DNA from 2 places in the Rhizobium sp. PRIMUS64 genome. Region 2 is predicted to be linked to the other one. Evidence: riboswitches for the same ligand, from Rfam matches in the RefSeq annotation. Region 2 holds a riboswitch; the other holds the start of a gene.

Region 1 (9,080 bases), on a different contig from region 2:
ACCGAGGACCTATATCAAGCTCGGCGAAATGCTTGCCATGAAGACGGGCAAAGACACCAAGGTGAATTCCAACTTCTTCGGCAAGATCAAAGGCGCCAGGAAGGGACAGAACGAGCTGGACTTCATCATACTGGGTCAGTTCGACTACACTGACAACAGTTTCAGCCAGCTGTCATTTGTTCTGCAAGACAATCTCTCCAAGGCCGAAGTGAATGCGGCGGCCAAATGCGGCTATGGGACGATCCGGTTTCCAGACGGCACAGATCATGTGGAGATCCGTATGAACCATTCAGGAAACACGTTCTCGTCCCCGCCAAGAACCGACTGCCTGATTCAAGCGCTCGGCAAGCGACCGGCATCGCAGGTTCCCTACCTCACCACGGGGTTTGCCGATCTGGCCAAATCAATGGTTTCCGACGGCGGCTGGAAGAAACTCAGGCATGAAGGTTTGAAGATATTTGTCAAACGTGTTGCGGATGGTGAGATCACAGTCGGCGGCTAAGACCGCAGCCGGTCAAGCTCATGCCGCACGGATGATGCCGACGAGATAGAGCGATCCAGTGACGAGAACCCAAGCGCCTGATTCCGTGGCGCCTGCCAGCGCTTCTTGATAGGCTTCGAGCGGGTCTATCATGACGATGCTCAGCAGCCCGAGGGTGTCGGCAATCGTCTTCAGCTGTTCCGGCGAACGCGATCTGGCGCCGACGGTGGTGAAGATGATCGATATATCGTGGCGCGTCATCGTCGACAGCAAGCCTGCTGCGTCCTTGTCGTCCGCGATTGACACGACGGCAATGCAAGGAGCGCGGTATTTTTCTTCTTGCGAGAGGTCACTCAGAACCGCAGCAAGGTTGAAGGGAACATGCGCTCCGTCCAGCACCACGTTGACCTTGGCATTGTCGCCGTGGCTGGTGTTGACGGCGATTTTTTCGAGCCGTCCCGGCAGGCGGGCAGATTCGATCGTTGAGGGATCGAGGAGCTGTTCTCCAAGCGGCTCCGACATCGCGCTTGCGCCCTTTGTCATGACGCCCATTTTCCCGAGCACATCCAGAACCGTGCCCGCCACGGCAACATTCCGCTGCTCGATGGTTGCGTCGGCCGGCACCGTGGGGCGTCGCACGGCACAGCCGAGTTCTGCTGCCCGGGCGGATACGACGGCGCCTGCCTCGTCCGCCTCCGGCAGGAGTGTGACGACCGCAGCGCCGCGCTTTATGATTCCTGCCTTCTCGAAGGCAATGGCCGCGCGGGTTTTGCCGAGGATTTCGGTGTGCTCAAGATCGATATTGGTGATAACGGCGACATCGCTTTGAACGATATTGGTGGAGTCCCACCGCCCCCCAAGTCCGGTTTCGAGAACGGCCCACTCCACCCTTTCCGACCTGAAGATCAGAAAGGCCGAAACCGTCAGAATATCGAACCAGGTCGCTCCCTGCCCGCCCGTCGCCTCCCGCCTTGCGTCTTTGAACGCCGCCAGCGCCGCGCCGAGCGCATCCGCCAGGCGCTCCTCGCCGACCGGGCGGCCATCAATGCTGACCCGCTCGGTGATATGCATGACATGCGGCGAGGCATATCGCCCGACGGAGAACCCCGCCCGCGCAAGACCCGCCTCGATCAGGGCGCAAGTCGAGCCTTTGCCCTTGGAGCCGGCCACATGGACGATACGGAAGCTGTTCTGGGGATCGCCAAGCCGACGAGCGAGATCGCGCATCGGCTCCAAATCGACCCGCATATCGCCGCGCGGCCGGCGTTCCCAATTCGTGAGTTGATCAAGTTCGGCTAGGGAATTCGAAAGCCGTTCACTTTCGATGTGGGACGACATGGGGCACCTTCTCAAACATGATCCAGATGCCCAGGCGAGCGGCCAAACTCCTGCGCTCCCCGGTGGTATCCACCTTCATCGCCAGTCACGCAGGCCTTCGATGCTAGCATAGATGATTCCGAAATCCAGAGCGGCGCTGGTGTGAAGCACAATTGCGGGCATCTGGATGGAGACGCCGCTCAAGACCTGGGATCCTCCCGCCAGCCGCGCCTCGGTTATAACTTTCCTGCAGAAAAATTATAACCAGGGGAAGGATGGGTTTTCGGCCGGTTGAACTCGCTCCGGTGAAATCCCCCGGGGGAATTTCGGCTGAGATCAGCAGAAACGAAAAACCCCGCCGGAGCGGGGTTTCTAGCTGGTCGGAGTGGAGTGATTCGAACACTCGACCCCCACGTCCCGAACGTGGTGCGCTACCAGACTGCGCTACACTCCGTGACCAGCGGCGCTTCTATAGAACAGCCTATCTGGTTGCACAAGCACCAAATTCCAAAAAGCCGGGGGAATTTTTGACGGTGACGTGACAGGTCTGGGGTCACGCGGCGGCAGCAAAAAGCCACACCTCTCGCAAATCGAACGGAAGTGTCAAAGGGGCAATTTTCTTTTGCCAGGTTCCGCGCTAAAGGGCAGACGGGACAGGCGAAACCGCTGCGACGGCGGCTTCGCAGCCACTGCGCTTGAGATCAGGGACGACACGATGAATTTCCGCACCATGACCGCGGCCGGGCTTGCCATTGCGCTTGCCGGATGCACGACCATTCCTTCCGCCGGCAATCCGATCGAGGCCCGCTGGGTGGGCAAATCGGCCGGCATCTTCTTTGCTGCCTACGGCCCGCCGATCAGCGACAGCGAGCAAGGCTCGACCACCATCTATACCTGGCGCGGCGGCTACAAGACCGTGCGCATTCCGGCGAAATATGCCGAAGGCGCCGACGGCAAGCGCGGCAAGCAGATTTCCTCCGCCCGCACCGCCTATCTGCGCTGCCAGGCCGAAATCACCACCAGCTCCGATTACACCATCCGCGACATCCGCACCGTCGCCGACATCCCGGGCGTCGACGGCCCGTCCTATTGCGCAGAGTTTTTGGCGCCCGAACAGAAGTAACGGACGGTTTGTTTGAAATGCGTACAGGCGGCCGGGTGCCGCCTGTTTGTTGACAGACTTCGCTCCTTACTCGGCGTCATCCTCGGCTTTGTGCCGAGGATCTGCTGCACTGGCTGCAGATGCCCGGGACGAGGCTGTGCTATCAGGTTCGCGCCAAGGCTGCCTGTTGCGTCCTGCCCCACCTCTCCTCCGTCATTCCCTTCCACGGGCTTTGCCAGAGGAAGGGAATGACGGAGATTGGGAGTGGCGCTCTCACCAGACTTCGCATCGTCCCGCCAACTCCTCTTTCGTCATGCTCGGGCTTGTCCCGGGCGTCTACTGCCGGTTGATACGTAGCAGATCCTCGGCACAGGGCCGAGGATGACGCCGAGTGGAGAGCGAGGTTGTCGGCAAACTGAGGCGGCCGGGTGCCGCCTGTTTTGTTTTTGCAGGTCATCGTCTTGCTGCCGTTCGACCGGCAGGGATCGAAGCACTTTCAGTCAGGCTAGCGGCTGAAAAACTCGCCGCTCACGCCGCCTCCACCCCCTGCGCCGCCGTTTCCGCCAGCTTCCGCGCCGCGACGAAGTCCACCTTGCCGGAACCGAGCACCGGCACCTTGCCGATATTGACTTCGGCCGGCACCATCATGTCCATGGCGCCCTTGGATTTGGCGAAGGCGAGGAATTCGGCGCGGGTGGCGGTGGGGGCGTCGGTGAGCAGCACCAGGCGTTCGCCCTTCTTGGCGTCGGGCAGCGAGGAGACGACCGAGAGGGCGCCCGGCCAGAGTTCGGCGGCCAGCGTCTCGACGGCGGCGAGCGAGATCATTTCGCCGCCGATCTTGGCGAAGCGTTTGGCGCGGCCGCGGATCTTGACGAAGCCATCCTCGTCGATGGTGACGATGTCGCCGGTATCGTGCCAGCCGTCGATCAGCGGCTCGAGCACGCCGGGCTTTTCGGCGCGGAGGTAACCGGCCATGACATTGGCGCCGCGCACATGCAGCCGGCCGCCCTCCTCGATGCCGGGCACCGGTTCGAGCTTCCATTCCATGCCCGGCAGGATTTTGCCGACGGTGCCCGACTTGTTGTACATCGGCGTGTTGATGGAAATCACCGGTGCTGTCTCGGTGACGCCGTAACCTTCCAGGATGCGCAGGCCGAATTTTTCCATATAGGTCTGGCGGGTCGAGGCCTTCACCGGCTCGGCGCCGGAGAAGATGTAGCGGATCGAGCGGAAATCGTAGGGATGCGCCGTCCTGCTGTAGCCATTGAGGAAGGTATCGGTGCCGAAGATGATCGTGGCGTTGGAGACATAGATCAGTTCCGGCACGATGCGGTAATGCAGCGGCGACGGATAGAAATAGACTGGCACGCCCGATATCAGCGGCAGCACCGTGCCGGCCGTCAGCCCGAAGGAATGGAACACCGGCAGGATGTTGAACACCTTGTCGCCGCTGTGGAAATCGATGCGGGCGGCGGCCTGGGCGGCGTTCGACAGGATGTTGCGGTGGGTGAGCACCACGCCCTTCGGCGTGCCCTCGGAGCCGGAGGTGAAGAGAATGACGGCCGGATCATCCGGTTGGCGTTTGACCAGCGGCCGCGCCTTGCGGAGATAACCCAGGATCTTGTCCTTGAGTGAGATTTCGGCCCTGAGATCATCGAGCCAGACGATCGTCACCTGCTTTTCCATCTCCTCGATCACGGCACCGAGCTTCGCCTGGGTGACGAAGGCGCGCGAGGTCAGCACATGTTTGACTTCGGCGGCCTTGCAGGCGGAGAGGATATTGGCAGCACCGGCGGTGAAGTTCAGCATCGCCGGCACCTTGCCCGCCGTCATGACGCCGAGAAGGGTGGCGGCGGCGCCATTGGCATTCGGCAGCATGACGCCGAGGTTGGTTTCCGGGAAGCGGGCGCGGAATTTGGCGCCGAGCACGGCAGCCCCTGTGAGCAGCTTGCCATAGGTCAGCCGGCCGGTGACCGGATCTTCGACGGCGAGCTTGCCCATGCCGAATTCATGGCCGGCCCGGATGACGCGATCGAGCACGGTCGACGAGGTATCGGCGGTCTGGAACAGCAGGTTCGACATCACCTGATAAAGCGCGGCGCCTGCCGCCGTGCGGCGTTTGCGGCCCTTCAGCTCCGGCGGCACTTCCAGCTTCACCGGCTCGAGAATGGTGACCTTGACCTTGGGGAACAGCCGGCGGCGGATCTTGCCATTATCGAGATAGGAGAGATAGCTCTTCTCCAGCCCGTCGATCTTCACCGGCACGACCATCGAGCCAGTCTTGTCGGCAACCATGGCGGCGCCATCATAGACCTTCATCAGCGTGCCGGTCACCGTCAGGCGGCCCTCGGGGAAGATGCCGATCGGGTTGCCGTCCTGCACCACCTTGATCAGCGAGCGCGTCGCCATCGGCTTTGTCGGGTCGAGCGGCAGGAATTTGCACATCTTCAGGAAGGGGCGCACCCACCAGGCCTGGGCGATCTTGTAATCGACGGCAAAGGTCGGCTCTTCCTCGGTGATGGCGAGCGCGAGCGCGCCATCGAGCAGGCTGACATGGTTGAGGGCGATGATCGGCGCGCGGCCGGCCTTCTTGATATTCTCAAGGCCTTCGACCTCGAGGCGCATGAAGGCGCGGAACAGGATCGAGATGAAATCGCGGAAGGGATTGGTCGGCAGCGTCTTCAGCATCAGCCAGGCGACGGCGAAATTGATGATGCCGAGGCCGATCAGGATCTGCGGAATGGAGGCGCCGAGCGCCTGGACGGCGGCAACGAGGCCGAGGCCGACAGTGATGAACAGCGCCGACAGCACATTGGCGGCGCCGATGACGCGGGCGCGGCGATCTTCATGCGCCCAGGTCTGCAGGGCGGCGAAGGTCGGCACCGCGATGAAGGCGCCTGATATGGCCATGCCGGCGAGATCGATGGCGACACGGATGGTATTTTCACCGGCAAAGAAGGTGCCGATCGTCGTCGCGTGGCTCACCGAAGCCAGGCCCCAGAGGTTCCAGGCGAGATCGAGGCTGAAGAGGCCGAGCAGCGCCGTGCCGACAGGGGCCGGCAGCAGCACGATGCGGCCGGAGGACATCCAGGCGGCAATCGCCGAACCGACGGCGACGGCAATAGCAAAGACGGTGAGATAGGCCGGGACGACGAGCTCGGAGCCGCCGAGCAGCTCGGTGACCATGGTCGGCAGGATTGACAGTACGAAGGCGCCGACCAGCCAGAACCAGCAGTTCATCAGCGCCGAACGCCACAGGCGCTTATCGGCGCGGATTTCCATGACGAGGGTGTAGCTGGAGCGGATGACATTGCGGTCGATCTCCAGATCCGGCGCCTTGGAGCCGGTCGGCGGGATCATCCGGCTGGCCAGCCAGCAAAGCACCGACAGCCCCATCATCATCGTGCCGAAGATCAGCACATTGTCACCGCCGGAGAAGGCGAAGGCGGCGATGATCGTGCCGGCGAGGATGGCGATGAAGGTGCCGCCCTCGATCCAGGCATTGGCCTTCGGCAGGTCGCGGCGTTCGAGATGATCGGGCAGGATGCCGTATTTGATCGGCCCGAACAGCGCCGAGACGACGCCGAAGCCGAACAGCGCCGCCATCAGCACAAAGATGGAAGAGAATGCCAGACCGACGACGGCAAGCCCGGCGATGGCGATCTCGCAGCGTTTCAAAAGCTCGGCAATCTTGGCCTTGTCGTGCTTGTCGGCGAGCTCGCCGCCGAGCGCCGAGAGCAGCAGGAAGGGCACGATGAGGATGACGCCGGCCAGCGTCACCAGGGCGGCCCCCTCGCTCGCCGACATTTTGAAGAGAATGAGGAACACCAGGGTGTTCTTCAGAAAATTGTCGTTGAAGGCCGTGAGGAACTGGGTCCAGAACAGCGGCGCGAATTTCCTTGATGTCATCAGATTGTGTTGCACGGGCTCGTTCCTCTTTCGGCAGGCAGAGAAGGCCACAGAGTTGTTACGCAATAGTTGAGTGCGGTAACAACTCTGCAGTGCGGTTAACGAAGATTAATCTTCATCGTTACGATTGAACTTGACCAGCAGTTTCTCGGTGCGGGCATCCTCGACCTTGCGGATCAGCTTCTCGGATTCGGCATTGTCGCGCAGCGTCTTGGTGATATTCACCGTGGTCTGCACCAGCATCAGGATGCCCATGGCGAGATAGCCTTTGCCCCAGAGATCGAGCGGCATCATGTAGAGGCCAAGCGCCAGCATGAAGGCGGCCGAGCCGAAGGAGATGTAGGAGAAGCTGACCCAGCTTGAGGAATGTTTCTGGAAACTGTCGTTCATATCAGTGGTCCCTATGGTTCGATGGATGAATGGTTGGATGGATGCGATTTCAGGCGGCAGGCGTGATGCGGCTCTTCAGCCGCGCCAGCACATCATCGGCGGATGAGCGCAGCGGCGCCCCGAAGCCGGCATTGGCAAGCTTTTCGATGATGCCGGCCGGGCGGATGGCGCCTTCCATGTCCTTCAGGGCTGCGGCCGTCAGCTCATTCTGGCTCTGGCGCAGGCGAAGCCGGGCCAGGGTCTCCTCGGCATCGTCGAGCGTCGCAAAGCCCGGACCGGCAACGACGACATCGAGCTTCTGCGCCTCCTGCGTGGCGCGCGCCAGCCGCTCACCGCGCTGCAGCTCCTGCAGCCGGGCCTCCGAGGCGCGGACGATCGCCTTCAGCTTGTCGATGGAGCTGGTGAACTGACCTTGCGCCTTCTCGGATGCATCGCGCTCGGCTTCGAGATAGGCGATCGCCTCGGCCGCCTCGCGGGCCAGGGCCTCATTGCCCTTTGCCAAGGCGGCGGAGGCGCGGTTTTCCAGATCGGCGATGCGGGCGACGATCGCTGCATGCTGCACCCTCTCCTGCTCGTTCTGGGCGATGGCGACCGCGACGCTGCGGCGGGCAGACTGGATCGATTGGGCGGCATCGCGGATCTGCTGGGCAAGCAGCGGCACGGCGTTGCGGTCGGCGAAGGCCTGTTCGGCATCATGCGCCCTGCCCCGCAACAAAATGGAAATCAGTTTGAACATTTCCTTCCTCCGGTTTATGAACGTTGTTCACGAGAGGTGTTATGCCAGAATCGTGAACGTCGTTCAAGATAAATTTTGAACGACGTTCAAAAAATCGAAGTGGAATGGTGAATGGCCGGCAGACGAGAAGAAAAACGCGAAGACCTGAAGGCCCGGCTGATCGAGGCGGCGCGCGAGCGGATCGCCCGCGACGGGCTGACGAATCTCCGCGCCCGCGACATCACCCAGGATGCCGGCTGCGCGCTTGGCGGCCTCTACACGGTCTTTTCAGACCTCGCCGAGCTCGTCATCCACGTCAACTCCGCCACGCTGAAGGCGCTGGAGGCCAGACTCACGCTCGCCGAAACCAAGGACAAGCCGCCGACCGACCGGCTGCGCAACCTGGCGCAGGGATATCTCAGCTTCGCCGTCGAGCACCGGAACCTCTGGAAGGCCCTGTTCGACCACTTTCCCCCCGACACCAGCCCGACGCCGCAATGGCATCTCGACGAGCACCTCTTCCTGATGGACGTGATCGCCGAACCGCTGGCCGAACTGCAGCCCGACATGCCGGCGGAAGACCGCGCCATCCGCGCCCGCACACTGTTTGGCGCGGTGCATGGGGTGGTCAGCATCAGCCTGGAAGGCCGCTTCGTCGGCCTGCCGCTGGAGCGGCTGGCGCGGGAGGTGGATGAACTGGTGCAGACGATTGCGGCGGGGGCGGAGCGGCGGCGAGGGTGATAGGGCTGATTTCATTAGTTTAGTGGGGTAGAATTTGGTTGGGACACCACCCCACCCTCCGTCATCCTCGGCCTTGAGCCGAGGATCCATGCCCGCTGCTGATGGATGGAGGTCAGCATGAATGGCTGCCCCTCACCCTAACCTACCGGGGTCGAGCCACTCGTCTCGACCCGGGTACGGGTGGCGGCAGCCGGGTGAGGGGCCGACCTCACAGATCTCTAGCCCGATATGTCTGAAATTCCTGCTCTGTCTTGAGCCGAGGGTTCATGCCGCGCCCAAGCCACCATCCATATTACCGAGCGGGAAAATTCATTAGCCTCAACCCTGCTCCACATCCCGAAATATCCCGATCGGTAAATTCCCATGGATCCTCACCTGGGAGCACGGGAACCCGCCCCTTAACTCCAGCATTGAGCCCCCAACCA
Region 2 (9,080 bases):
CTAGCGAACAAAGTTAGAACGCACCACGGTCATTCGAGGTGGCTTTCAGGCGGATTCCGCCTGCTCAAGGGCATCACTGGGTCGCTATCACGTCACGCAGAATGGAATTCAGATGTTCGGGTTGCTCAAGCGGCACGTAATGCCCGCACTCCGAGATGACATATAGCCGCCCTCGTCGCGCAGAGTTCGCTTGATCTGCGCTCACCTTAGGACCGGGGGCGGTATCTTCCGCGCCGGTAATCACTGCAACGTGTCCGGAAAACTTCGAAAGGATTTCATCACGGGATGGACGGCTATGAAATGCGGTGACCCCTCTCGCTACATCGCCAGGCGACTGGCGGAGGAAGGTCAGCCTCGCCGCATCGACCACCGATCCAGCAGTCGCCTTTGAAAACAGCGGTGCCCAAAAGGCGTCCCAAGCCTTTTCCAGCCCTTCCTTTTGCATCGTTTCCAACGCGGACAAATGAAGGATCGGATCAAGTCGGTGCCTCGCCTTCGTCCCGATGAGAACCAGCGCCGCAACCCTATCGGAGGCAATCGCGGCCACCTCCAACGCGCAAGAACCACCGACCGAGCAGCCAACGACGACAATGCGTTCCTCGTTGACCTGGTTCAAAGCCGAGGCGGCCCATTCCTCAACACTGTCGCCTAACGAATACAGCGTTGGTGCATAAGTGGACCCAGGCAACAAATTAATCTGGCGATCCCACATCGAGCCATCAAGCGGAAGAGCATGAAAGAGAAGCAATCCGAGCTTTCCACCAGAAGCCACTTACAACCTCATACTCGTTAAAATCTCGGTTTAAAGCGAGGTTTCGCTCCATCCCGTTCGGCCCCATGGCGGATGTCAGTTTGCCACCACATCATTGGCGACGTCGTGGAGATTGACCGCTGAATCCTGGCTTGCCCACTTAACTAAATTTCTCAAGTTCTTCATCCTCAGATCAGCCTGCGCGTCCTCGCAATCCTCTTCGCCTAATATGGCAAGCGCGGCTTCAAAACGCTGAAACACTTCCGCTCTGGTCAATTTGCTCATTGTTTGTGCTCTTTGCTGTTCGAAGCAGAAGTATTGTCGTAAAGCGGCCAATGTCACAGCCTTTGGTGCGGGGGTTTCACCACTTGTCCGCGTTATCCCCACTATCCATCGATGTAGCATCTATCCCTGGGCCGTCCACTTTCAGATCTTCGCTGTATGGCGCATTCAGCCAATCGGCCCAACGGCAAATCGAGTTGGTTCAGGCACTGGCGTACCATCTCAGATGCGCAACCAGCGGTACTCACGCAAAGATGATTGCCAGATCAGCACCCAACGGGTAGCGGTTATTTGGTTGTGAACTCCACTAGAAGGAGCATTCCTTGATCATCGTCTTGAACGGCTATCCTGGAGTGGGAAAGCTCACAATCGGCCAAGGATTGATCTCCCAAATCTCCGGTCGCCTGCTGGACATTCATAGCGTCTACAATGTCGCATTTGCTTTGGCAGAGTTCAAATCGCCAGAGTTCATCGAAGCAGTTGAGAAGATTGAAAGCGTCGCACACGACCTAATTTTGAAACTCCCGACGGAAGTTCCTGTCGTTATAACGACGGTGCTTGCTGGAAGCAGCGATTGGGGAGATGCCGAATGGAAACGCATTATGCGCCTCGGTGATGAGCGGGGGCCGTTGTTTGTCGTACACATCCACTGCGATCTTGAAGAGAACATCCGCCGCATCGAAGCAGCCGGGCGAGCCGCGAAAAGGAAGCCTCGCGAAGCTGAAATGGCAAGGAGAAACCACGCCCACGGTAAAATCCTTGCAGGCATCGACGAGGCCAACCTGCTGCAGCTTGATGTTACGGATATGTCCCCGACGGAAGCGGCGACCAAAATTGCAGAATGGGCCCAAAAATCTCGGCGGTAGTTGCTCCCCAAGGTATGCGTTCTGATGGAAGAAGAGGCTAAAACAGATCGGAGTCGCCGTGTTCACATTGATCGTTGACTACGCCGTCGCACCTGACGGTGGCTCGCTTGCCCTGTCTGTTGAGCGACTTGACGGACAAACGGAATGCTTCGTCATCAACCGCTCCTTGGGTTCTCGCGGGACGCCCGAATATAACGTAGTCAGATCGAACCTCCGTTCCCTCTCAGCAAAAGAATGCGAAGAAATCGCGAGGCATTTGGGAGGGCTTGCTACCGACGCGACTTCAATCGACCTAGTCACTGAGTTCATCAACACGCTAAAATTGCAGTCTTCGAAGGTTCTGCACGCTCGACTTTAGGACTATTAGTGGAGACCTCTGAGTATAAATATCGTAATTGGGTAACCGGTGTTCCGCTCCCACGTTGACGTCGCTGCCCAAATGAACTCAAACTCGATCTAAAAGAGTTGCGCGATATGGTGACCCGATGAATATCGCCCCTATTCGCTTCACCAAGATCGGCCGCGAACTCAGGCTCCTGAGGGCTGGGTATGAAGGGGGTGTGGTTCCTGAAGCTCGCGACGGCTGGTATTGGTGGTTACGCACGTCGGCAGGTCGGTTCGCGGGCTCAGCCGGAACCATTGAAGGAGCAAAAAGCTCCCTCGGCTTCGTGATCCACAAAATCGAGAATGGCGAAGACCCAACCTGGAGGCTGGTCTGACCATCGCTTAGGCTGCCGCATCTAAAAAACGACAGGCTAAATCCACCCCGCAGATCGCTGCGGCCTACCACGTCAACGAGACCGCCGTGCGCCGAGCTTACGGAATCATCCAGAACGTTTTTAGATCGCCTACGGTATATATCGGCTACGGCTTAGTGCCGCTGTTGGTCTACATGCGGGCTTTATCAAAGAGGGTACATGTCTAATTTGGCCGTCGCCTTGGCAATCGTCATTTCCTATTTAGATCGACGTTCCGCCACATCCACGAGGATGATGACATCCAGGTTTTGGAAGCTGTCGCGGCAGAGCTTCAGCAAACTCCGCCAGACGAAAAGAACGAGGTGGTCTCGGCTCTCGTTCGTATTGGCAGAGCCGATCTCATCGACGGGTTGGGTTTGAGGTAGATTCAATGACGAGCGCAACCGCTGTTCGGGTTTTCGGACGGTCTGTAGAATATTTGCGACATGGAAATTCCTCCGCGCCAGCTTGGTGATGACGTCGAAGCACCGGCTAAACGATCCCGGCAAGAGATCGCTTAACGACGCGCGGGCTCAGAGAAGGTTCGGCGGCGACACCGGCTCCCCCGACGAGGAGACAATGGTCGAACCATAGGGCTCCCGCGACGTCACCATAATCTGGTCGTTCGCCAGCGGCCGGGCCAGCGCTTTCGCCTCCTCCCAGGGTGCACTCATCCAGACAACAGTTTCTTCGTAAGCGGTGTCCCGCTTGCACCTTGACCGAGCTGCGTTTTGTATAGTGCCGAGTGCTGTAACGCGGATGGCAACCATGCAGCAATTGGCGGTCAGTGCTCGATTTGCTCAAGCTCAAGGACGTTTCCTTCTGGATCGCGTGCGTAAGCGATCAGGTATGGCTTCTCTGATGTCCCAAAATCCGTGATTTGGCCGATCTGCGCCCCACCAGCTTGGATGATCTTCGAAAGTGCGTCGCTAATGTCTTCCATCTGGAACGACAGGTGACCGAAGCCGGGTTCGTTAACTCTTGGCTGATGACGATGATGGGTAACCGTATGCTCGTGTATTTCCAGAAATGGGCGTTCAAGTTCGGGGAATTTGAGCCAGACCGTGTATATCTCAGAGTTCGGAAGGCCATTTCCTCGCGAAACGATTTCCCCGGACAACATCTTGGGTGCGCGAAGCAATTCGCATTTCATGACATTCACGTAGAACGCTGCGAGCGCTTCCGCATCGCGAGCCACCAAGTTGATGTGAGCAAGTTTCATGGCGTTCGTTATCCTCGTCCATGAGGCGACCATATCGATTGGTCGAGGGCAACGGAAGAAGTCGCCTTGTGGCCAACTGCAGCCCTGGCGCACATTTACTCGGCCGAGCGTCCGCCTCTTCTTCGGCGTGGATCGCGGCTATGGCCGTTTCCAGGTCTTCCAATGCCAGATCGAACTGGTCGGGATCGGTCTTCTCGGACTTGCGCCCGAAGGCTGCCTGTTTGAAGGCCGCCACCAGTCTCTCAAGCCGTTCGATCCGCTGATCCTTGCGGGCAATCTGGGCGTCTTTGCCTGCCTCGCGTGCCTGCGCCGCAATCAGCAGCGCCTTCAGGGCAGCAACATCATCGGGAAGATCGGCGGCGTCCAGCATAGCCAGAACCTACCAAATCCCACGCCGATTTGCCTTTGGAATTAGCCGTCCTGAGTCATCGTGCCGCAGCTATTCGATAGTCTCCGGCGTTCTCGTCCTGACGGAATGTACCCGCCGCCAATCAAGGCCCGCAAACAGGGCTTCGAACTGGGCATAGGGCAGTGTCATCAGTCCATCCTTGATGTCGGGGCAGGTGAAGCTGCGTTCTTCCAACCTCTTGTAGGCCAGTACGATACCAGAGCCATCCCAATAGATCAGCTTCAGCCGGTCTGCCTTACGAGACCGGAACACGAACACCGTTCCGGTGAACGGGTCCTTGTGCAGTTCGTTCTTCACCAGTGCTGCCATTCCGTCATGACCCTTGCGGAAGTCGACCGGCTTGGTCGCCACCATGATCCGCACGCGGTTCGATGGAAAGATCATGTCGTCACCGCCAGGGCACGCGCAATGGCCGCGATCCGGGCAGCAGACGCACCTTCCTCAAGACGGATGGTGACAGGGCCGACGACAATCTCGGCGCGGGAGACTGCTTTGGCAGTCGGCGGCTCCGGCGCGGGCGTCTCGACAACCATTGCCGTGAATTCGACTGTATCTTCCGGCTCAGGCAAAACCAGCTTGCCCTGCCGCGCCAGTGTGTTCGCCACGACGACAGGTGGTTCGCCTTCAACCCGTGGCGCTCCGCCACCTCGTTCACCGTCACCCCCGGATGCAAGCTTTCCGATACGATCCGCGCCTCTACCTCCTCAGGCCATTGACGATGAACCTCACGTCGACTCCGCCGCGTCGTGAGAACCTCCAATGTAGTCTCCATGGAGAAACTCCTTGTCGCTCGTCCATGGAACGTCGATCACAGATCAGGCGACAGCGGGCAATGTGGGAATAGAACACCGGTTGCGTAATTGGTGGAATTTTCTACATAAGCCGGAAATTTGCACGCGAAACGCGGCCAACGGTCGCTTCCTGGGCTCAAAGCGGACTCTGATTGGACCTGACTTACGCATGGATAGCGTTTGTTCTGGAAGATGATAGGCTGACACTTCCTGTGTTACTGGCGACAAGAGATGGTTCACCATCGGGAAGCATAGGAAATCAACCGCCGCTCGCCTGGGCACCATTCAAACTCTGAAGAGGTGTCCTATGCTCCATATCGAAATCCGAAAAGCCGACGAAACGGAAGCCATAAAGATATCAGAAGTCCTGCAATCCGTGGCCATGTGGTTAGAAACCGAGGGCCCGGGAAAGCTGTGGCCAGCCGCCAGTTTTGATCTATCCGAGATCACGCAAAAAATTCACGCGGCAGAAGTGGTCGTGCTCAAAGCTGACGGTGAAATCGCTGCATGTATGTATGTTGAGCAGAGTGACGGTGCGTTTTGGCCGGAAGCTGATCCCGGAGAAGCGCTCTATCTTCACAAGCTTGCCGTGGCCCGCTCCTTCGGGGGGCTTGGCTTATCGCGCATGATGCTGGATTGGGCAGCTCAATACGCCAAATGCGCCGGTTACCAGTTCCTGCGCCTCGACTGCACTCCTAGACCCAAACTTGTTCAAATCTACATCAATGCCGGTTTCAGCCGCGTAGGTGAGGATACTGTCATCGCAGGCTTCTTGGTCGCTCGTTTGCAAAGAACCTTGAGCCGTTAAGTGGGTCAGGCGATAGACGCGAGAGCGAAGGAATTTGGGGCGATAGTGGCACCATCGGTCCCTGGTAGTCACCATCGCCATAGACAAGGAGCTGATGGCCTTCTTCGCGTTCTGCGTGACTGGAAGGTGCAAGCGATCTTCACTGCAGCCAACAGCCGCTCCCAGTCTTCGCGGGACCTACACGATCTTACCAAGGGTATTGGCCTTCGCAGCGGCACCGCCGAGAATCCCGGCAGCGCTGCACATCATTGAGGTCTTTGGTTCGGTGGCAGCGCGGCCATGACAGCGTGCCGAATGGCTGGCAGTGTCGTTCCTCCCTGGGAGGGTTCCCTCGGATTTGGACCACTTCGATGATGAACAACTCTCGGCCGCTGCAGCATTGTTGCGGCGCTTTCACGATACAACAGCAAGCCTGGTCAGCGACGAAGACGGTGGGACCGAAGTTATGTGCCACAATGATTGGGGACCGACCAACGCCGTGTTCGTTGACGGCTTGCCCACGGGCTTCATCGACTTCGACACTATGGCACCCGGTCTTCGCCTCTGGGATTTGGGTTACTCGGCCTTCACCTGGCTCGACCTCGGCAATCCGGACTATACTGGCGACGAACAAATTCGGCGGCTGTTTGTTTTTGCCAACGGATATGGATTGAAGCAGTGCTCCGCTGCTGCAATCGCTACCTATGCTTTAGCGCGACAGACGGCGCTGGCGGTATCGGGAAAAACACAAGGTAATGCCGATATGGCGGCCTGGGCGGAATCGGCGGCAGCGTGGACCGTCCTTAACGTGACCGAGCGATTGGCACCCACCGGCTACGGACTGGTAGCGCGGGCCTAACCCGCTTCCGGCACTTCTAAACCACCAGCTGCGCTCTATCTGAAGATTTCCTTCTGGAAATGGCTCCGTAAATGCATGGCAAACGCCACCGGCCGTGGAGCGCTGGCAATTCGCCAAGAGCAGTCATCAACTGCGAATATTAGTGACCAATTGATCGCGATACTGGAGGTCAGAGGATGCAGCAACACCACTTGGGGATTTTGATTGGTGGCAGTTCGCATGTTGGAAAATCCACACTGGCAAAGAGCTTGGCTGTCTCGCTCGGTAGGGAACTCATTTCCACAGACAAATTGGGCCGCCACCCCGGTAGACCGTGGCCGTTGCTCCGTCCCCAGGTAGCTGAATATTATTCACGTCTCTCCGATGATACCGTGCACTGGTTTTTGAAGGTTCATCACGAGAATATGTGGCCGTACATATGTTGGATCATCGAAAATCAGAGGCAGCTTTTGAAGCCCTTCATACTTGAAGGGTCAGCACTGCGGCCAGAATATATGACGAAACTCGATCCAAGCCTCGTCAGAACCGTGTTTCTGTACGCAGAAGACGACTTCTTACGTGCCCGTATGATGGAAGAAGCTGGCTACAAGGACGCCACTCAATCGGCAGCTTTGATCATCGAGAAATTTGTCGAGCGTTCGATCCGCGACAAGAGGGAAATGCTAGAGGCAGCGCGAGAGGCCAAACTTCAGTGTGTTGATGTAGCTTACCCGGAAGCCCTTGAAGCTTTGGCCAAGGAACTCGTTACCGGCTACTATGTGGCCAATGAGTGATGACTTCTTCAAGGTGATAGCGGAAGATCACCTTGGTTGGAAAGCGCCGACGGCAGCCGTTGAAGCCTGTGACGCCGTCGCCTCTCACGTTTCTTTCACGTCAACAAAAACATCACCATTAATTAGGCCAGCTCTTACCGTAGCTGCGAACCGATATGTCTCTTTCGCAATATGCTCAATGGCGGAACTGTCGCCTGCTCTCGCGGCCACACCCTGTGTAGAGTTCCAAACTTTTTCAAGCTGTGCACTGATGCCGCTAGTATACGCCAGCAATGGATCATCAGAATACACAGAAATCTGCATTTTGTTCGCCAACTCCTGATCAACAGGAAGCATAAGTGTGTTTCTTAGCTCATTAAAATCAAAGAGGCCTCTGTCGACGAGCAAGGCAATCATCGGATGGCTCGAAAATTGTAAAGGGATAACGTGAAAAAGTTTGAACGCGCCAGATTCGCTGAGAGCTTCGATGTCAATTGCCTTGATTGCCTTAGCGGACGAGCGCTGACCGCTACGTAACGCGGTAATTTTCCGCGCTATACTGAATGCCGCGATGCCAACCAAAGATGTGAATGTAATCAATGTGCCAGACGAAATATTCATGTGCGATTTCTCTATTTGCAATCGAAGAACCGAAAATGGGTTGAAAGGCGTTGTTTAGCGTCGAGGAGTTTGGCACCCGGTCGATGTACACGATCTAAAGAAAGTAATTTCTCATCGACTCGTTACAGATCGCTTTATTTTCAATCCAAAATTGCTGCCGATTTTGCCTTTTTTCGAGAAGCCGGTGACTGCTTCGAGCCGAAAAGAGATGAGTTCACACGGTTTGCCGTGGGCTATCGAGATTGAGGAGGGCCTGTCGAAAAAGACCTTTCTGGTTCGTCGTCGGGGCTCTAAAACCATTGCCTATGGGAGGTCGAGGCGATAGCAATTATCTGATGTTATGGGGATGTGCATGCCAATCCACTTCAATTTGCGGTCAACCTTCTACTTAATTAGTGCAGTCTTTTTTCTATCCATGATTGCGACCGTTCCGGCGGACGCAGGCCAGAAGCCACTCGAAGATCGGCCGATGGATTTTGCTCTGGTTCATGATGGCAACTGCAAGGAAACTTGTATCCAATGGATATCTGCCGAAGGCGCGATAACTTCTGACACGCCGAAACGGTTTAAGACCCTTCTCAGGAGCCTCAAAGGCCGGAAATTTCCTGTTGTGTTTCAGTCTAACGGCGGCGGCGTGGACGCCGCGCTTTCAATTGGGCGTATGATCCGAGCGGCCGGTCTCGAAACCGCAATCGGTAGGACCCGGCTAAACGACTGCCCTATGCTTGAGCCGCGCTGCCCACAAAAGATCGTCAGGAATGGCTGGTCCGTAGGCGAAGTTCACGCTGGAGGGGCCTACTGTTTCTCAGCCTGCCCACTTGCCCTAGCTGGCGGCAAGGTCCGCGCTGCGGGTGTTACTTCCGATATCGGCCTTCATCAGATAACGAACGGCCGCAAAAACTCCGGTTATGGGACGGCAGGGCGAAGAAACCTGGACGCAATTTCGACGAGGTCTGATCTCGTGTTGAAGCGGATGCTTTCTAGCTATCTCGACGAAATGGGA

What was found. A riboswitch is a leader RNA that binds a small molecule or an ion and turns the genes downstream of it on or off. The one in region 2 is predicted to bind ZMP and ZTP.
Region 1: linked by a shared signal. The riboswitch ahead of MOV76_RS24160 (folylpolyglutamate synthase/dihydrofolate synthase family protein) and the one ahead of MOV76_RS25130 (GNAT family N-acetyltransferase) in region 2 are both predicted to bind ZMP and ZTP.

What each region holds. Positions count from the first base shown of each region.
Region 1 covers NZ_JALBGX010000070.1:5,074-14,153, reverse strand. The annotation lists gene MOV76_RS24165 (hypothetical protein) at 1-502, shown strand, start outside; gene MOV76_RS24160 (folylpolyglutamate synthase/dihydrofolate synthase family protein) at 521-1,819, opposite strand; ZMP/ZTP riboswitch at 1,841-1,918, opposite strand; tRNA gene MOV76_RS24155 (tRNA-Pro) at 2,176-2,252, opposite strand; gene MOV76_RS24150 (hypothetical protein) at 2,514-2,921, shown strand; gene MOV76_RS24145 (acyl-[ACP]--phospholipid O-acyltransferase) at 3,429-6,824, opposite strand; gene MOV76_RS24140 (YiaA/YiaB family inner membrane protein) at 6,918-7,199, opposite strand; gene MOV76_RS24135 (PspA/IM30 family protein) at 7,249-7,935, opposite strand; gene MOV76_RS24130 (TetR/AcrR family transcriptional regulator) at 8,047-8,655, shown strand.
Region 2 covers NZ_JALBGX010000076.1:12,602-21,681, reverse strand. The annotation lists gene MOV76_RS25180 (alpha/beta fold hydrolase) at 74-748, opposite strand; gene MOV76_RS25175 (hypothetical protein) at 848-1,036, opposite strand; gene MOV76_RS25170 (AAA family ATPase) at 1,357-1,899, shown strand; gene MOV76_RS25165 (hypothetical protein) at 2,385-2,618, shown strand; partial or broken gene MOV76_RS25160 (SOS response-associated peptidase) at 3,170-3,328, opposite strand; gene MOV76_RS25155 (VOC family protein) at 3,421-3,858, opposite strand; partial or broken gene MOV76_RS25150 (transposase) at 3,953-4,228, opposite strand; gene tnpB (IS66 family insertion sequence element accessory protein TnpB) at 4,298-4,651, opposite strand; gene MOV76_RS40140 (hypothetical protein) at 4,648-4,872, opposite strand; partial or broken gene MOV76_RS40135 (IS66 family insertion sequence element accessory protein TnpB) at 4,911-5,039, opposite strand; ZMP/ZTP riboswitch at 5,263-5,345, shown strand; gene MOV76_RS25130 (GNAT family N-acetyltransferase) at 5,366-5,866, shown strand; gene MOV76_RS25125 (phosphotransferase) at 6,204-6,704, shown strand; gene MOV76_RS25120 (hypothetical protein) at 6,881-7,477, shown strand; gene MOV76_RS25115 (hypothetical protein) at 7,562-8,077, opposite strand; gene MOV76_RS25110 (hypothetical protein) at 8,430-9,080, shown strand, end outside.